Regions from separate parts of the Paenibacillus sp. QJM3NY_38 genome, predicted to be linked through region 1. Evidence: riboswitches for the same ligand, from Rfam matches in the RefSeq annotation. Region 1 holds a riboswitch; the other holds the start of a gene.

Region 1 (2,202 bases):
CAACCCTTGCGTTACACGGGGACCCGGACGGCTTAACAGATTCGCATCCACGGATATGACCTGATCGTTCTTGATGGCTTCGATCTGATCCCAGCCGCCGCGCTCCTTAATCAGCTGTTCCAATGTTTTCTTGGTTGCTTCGTCAACGACATCGTCCGTGTACAGTATGACGTCGGGGTTTGCAGCGATAATATTCTCCTCGCTGATTTCGAACCAGCCTTCCGCTTCGCCGGCTGCGTTAACGCCGCCAGCTAAGGTGATGATCTCATCCATAAACTCGCCCTTGCCGACGGTCCATCCTGGAGAGAATTCCACATACACTTTTTTCTTGTCTTCATCCTTCACGGATTTTACGGCATCCGTAACGGTAGTCAATTCCTGCTTCATCTGATCCACGACCGCTTTCGCCTCCGCTTGACGGTCCGTAATTTGCCCGATCAGTTCGATGTTCTCCATCACGGCATCAATGGTTTTCGGATCATTGACGAACAGGGTCACGCCAAGCTCACGCAATTTCTCGGCATTCTCGGCATTCATCGAAGCGGCGAATACCACATCGGCATCGGCTGCAATAATAGCCTCTTCATTTACTTGGAACCCGCCCAATTTCGGCTTGGATTTGGCAGCTTCCGGATAATCGTCATTATCGGACACGCCCACAATTTCCTCATCCAGGCCCAAAGCGAACAGTTTTTCCGTCTCGGACGGTGTCAGGGATGCAATTTTGACCGGAGCCTTCTCAAACGTCATTTCAACCCCGGTTGAATCCTTAACGGTCAGCGGATACGTCGTTTTAAGCTCTTCGCCCGAATCCGCAGGCGCTTCGTTATTCTGCTCTTCCTGCTGTGCCGGCGGCGTTGTATCCTTCGGCGCCGCTTCTTCGCCTCCACAGCCGATCAAGGCCAGAGCCATCAGTATGGCTACCAGAAGTACGGACCATGTTTTGTTCAATGCTTTCATCTCTTGAAATCCCCCTATACATAATTGAGAACCTGGCGCTGCGAGTTTACATTCCTTCGACCGATCCTTACCGGGAGAAAAAAACATCAATCGTCATACTCCAAAGAAGCAAAAATCCCTGACTCCTCGTAAACAAGGAATCAGGGATTACGTTTTAACATAAGGACATCTGGACCACCGTTCACAGATAGCGCCTTAAACTTCCGCCCACACATGCTGCATGGGTCCGGCAAACGTAATCCTCTCCTCGAAGGACCGTCATTCATTCGCCGAGGGCAGGTCTCCTGACTTGCAGGCTGTAACGACTTCTCCGCCTTCCCAAGCGCTTTCGGCTCAGTGGCATATGGAGAAGTCCCTGCTTCACAGTGGCGGGACCGTGCCGGACTTGCACCGGCTTCCCTATTAACCCGGCAGATGACAATAAATGCCTTCTGTCCGGGACCCTCGCAAATAATATGAATTTATGTATGTTAGGCCAAGCATGGTTTCTCTGCCCAAGATTATAGGCGATAAACCTCCCTCTTACAACCGAAAGTTTCGGTCATTTCAAATGCCTTATGATACGGATTTATCCCGTTATCGCCCATTCCGCACCGATATCATACGATTTCGTTTAATCGCTTAACCGTACGCCTAGCCAGCGTTCTCCATCCCAAGTCAATTGCAACTGGAGCTCCTCCCCCGGCGACACCTGCGTCTCCCAGAATTCCGTATGCGGAAGGGCTGCTGCCGCGATCTGCCGGATGACGCCCCCATGGGTGACCACAAGCACATCAAGCTCCGCCCTCTGTGCTCCAAGGACATAACTAACTGGCATTGCCATTGTCTCTGCCTCTGCCTCTGCCTCTGCCTCTGCCTCTGCCTCTGCCTCTGCCTCTGCCTCTGCCTCTGCCTCTGCCTCTGCCTCTGCCTCTGCCTCTGCCTCTGCCTGCACAAGGGTATCCGGATCTTCCTCTACATGCAACAGTTCCTTTAAATCCAAATACATTCCGGTCAAGAATGTCTGAATCCGGGAACGGAACGCCTCCCAGCTCTCCCCATTCGGCGGCGTAACTTCTGCGGGGTTATCAATCCAGCGCCGATAGGAGATATCCGATTTCAAATCCTCGTAGGTTTTCCCTTCCCAATCTCCTAAATCGAGCTCGCGCAGCCGCGGATCATACACCACTCCCGGTATAATCCTGCCCAAAACTTCACCATCAGGAATGGCAGTCATTTTGGAGTCCGATAGGATAACATTCA
Region 2 (2,202 bases), 2.1 Mb from region 1:
TTTTCTTCACTTCGTGCGGACAGAACAAGCTCCACTCTTCACGTGCTTCTACAGCCTCCATGAACAAGTCAGGCAGACATACGCCATGGAACACGTCATGTGCTCTCATACGCTCGTCACCGTTGTTCAGCTTCAGATCCAGGAAGGACAGAATGTCTTTGTGGAACACATCCAGATAAACCGCGATGGCACCTTTACGGGTTCCCAATTGGTCAACGCTAACAGCGGTGTTGTTCAACTGGCGAATCCAAGGGATAACGCCGGAGCTGGTATTCTTGTGACCGCGGATGTCAGAGCCGCGTGCACGGACTTTACCGAGGTATACCCCGATGCCGCCGCCCATTTTGCTGAGACGGGCGATATCCGTATTGGAATCGAAGATCCCCTCCAGGGAGTCGTCCACGGTATCGATGAAGCAGCTGGAAAGCTGGCCGGCTACCTTTTTGCCTGCATTGGACATTGTCGGCGTAGCCGCCGTCATGTACAGGTTACTCATGGCCCAGTAGGCTTCTTTGACAAGGTCGAGACGCTTGTCGGCAGGCTCGTTATGCATGAGGAACATCGCGATGACCATGTAACGTTCTTGCGGAAGTTCCATAACGCGACCATCAAAATCGTTTGCCAGGTAACGCTCAGCCAGCGTCAACAGACCGATGTAATCAAACAGCAGATCACGGCTTGGATCGATGCACTCGCCGAGTTCTTCGATTTGTTCTTTGGTATAGCTGGTCAGAAGATCCTCGCGATAGATGCCTTTTTGTACAAGTTCCGTAATGAGCGGATAGAAGGCACCGTATGGTTCTTCCGGGTAGGCTTTGTATCGGCGGTTGGTGGCCGCTTTTTTATATAAAGAGGTCAGAAACGAACGCGCAGCTGCAAACTTCCAATTCGGTTCCTCTTTGGTGACAAGCTCAAGGGCGGACATCGTGAAGGCGTTGCTGATTTCTTCGCCGGTAACTTGCTCGCCGCGCAATTTGGCATTGACGCCGCGAAGCAGGCGTTCTTTATCGAGCATGTCCAATCCTTTCAGAGTCCGATCGGCATAGACGGAGAGGCGAATTTCATCAAAGGCGAGCTGACGGTTGTTCGGTTTAACTACGAGCTGGGGCATGAATAAATTCCTCGCTTTCTTCGGGGGAAATATGAAAAAGGACATCAAAAAAACATTTTCTGAAACCCGCGGGCAGGCTTGAAAATGTCCGTGCGCTGTGATTCGAAAATGACGTTTGCCATAAGCCCATGAACGGGCATGATGTTATGTACAGACGCAAGTTTAACGAACACTTACCTAAAACCCCGTAGGTTGGTGTCTACTGCATATAGGCAGGTCTCCTGACTTGAGCTTCTTCCCTCGGCATTGCCTTTCCCGAAACATTGCTCCGGTTCCTCGGTGGCATATGTCGGATGTGGACGGCTGATAGATCATAAACAGCCTTAGAGCCCTTACAGTGGCGGGACCGTGATGGATTTACACCATGCTTCCCTATTAAGCCGGACTGCCTTATAGGTTGATCCGGCACCTATACACACTATATTTGGTTGTTGTTAATCTAATTTAACCCAATATATTGTGTTTGTAAACCATATTCTTAAAATTGAACGCAAAATGAATTATAGCAAACGAGCGGTCATTGTGCCAGTTAAGAAACTGCCAAAAGGCCATAACATTTCCGGAATTGTGACCAAATGCGACCTTTTCTGCGCAGATACCACGTATATTATCGTTTTGACAAAATAGGATATATTCGTATGGACGAAACGAGGAAGGTACACCATATCTTGTGTGAAGCTAAAGGCAGACGGACTTTGATATGGAGGGCCAGAATTGTTATGATAACAGTATTCGGAAATTTAGAGCATACCATATAATTGGGATGGGAACGAGGGAGGTTTTTAAGATGGCAATAGCGGAGGTAACGGTGATTCCAATCGGAACCGCAACAACGAGTTTGAGCTCTTATGTTGCTGAGATGCAGCGTGTATTGAAACAACAGGATGGAATATCCTATGAGCTGACTTCAATGAGCACCATCATTGAGGGAGAGCTTAACATGATCTGGCGGGCGATTGAGGCTTTGCATGAAGCGCCTTTTCTGTCCGGTGCGCAGCGCGTATCGACTTCCGTGAAGATCGACGACCGCAGGGATCAAGTTTCCTCAAGCAAACAGAAGATCCAGTCCGTGCAGGAGAAATTAGGCGGGT

The links. Region 1 has a riboswitch for cobalamin ahead of AC0VZ8_RS27385 (ABC transporter substrate-binding protein). Riboswitches for the same ligand answer to the same signal wherever they lie in the genome.
Region 2: another riboswitch for cobalamin. It lies ahead of AC0VZ8_RS03405 (ribonucleoside-diphosphate reductase subunit alpha); the one in region 1 lies ahead of AC0VZ8_RS27385 (ABC transporter substrate-binding protein).

The regions. Positions count from the first base shown of each region.
Region 1 is NZ_CM149665.1:5,934,863-5,937,064, forward strand. It holds gene AC0VZ8_RS27385 (ABC transporter substrate-binding protein) at 1-960, opposite strand, end outside; cobalamin riboswitch at 1,218-1,421, opposite strand; gene AC0VZ8_RS27390 (histidine phosphatase family protein) at 1,574-2,202, opposite strand, start outside.
Region 2 is NZ_CM149665.1:767,049-769,250, forward strand. It holds gene AC0VZ8_RS03405 (ribonucleoside-diphosphate reductase subunit alpha) at 1-1,111, opposite strand, end outside; cobalamin riboswitch at 1,306-1,539, opposite strand; gene AC0VZ8_RS03410 (MTH1187 family thiamine-binding protein) at 1,899-2,202, shown strand, end outside.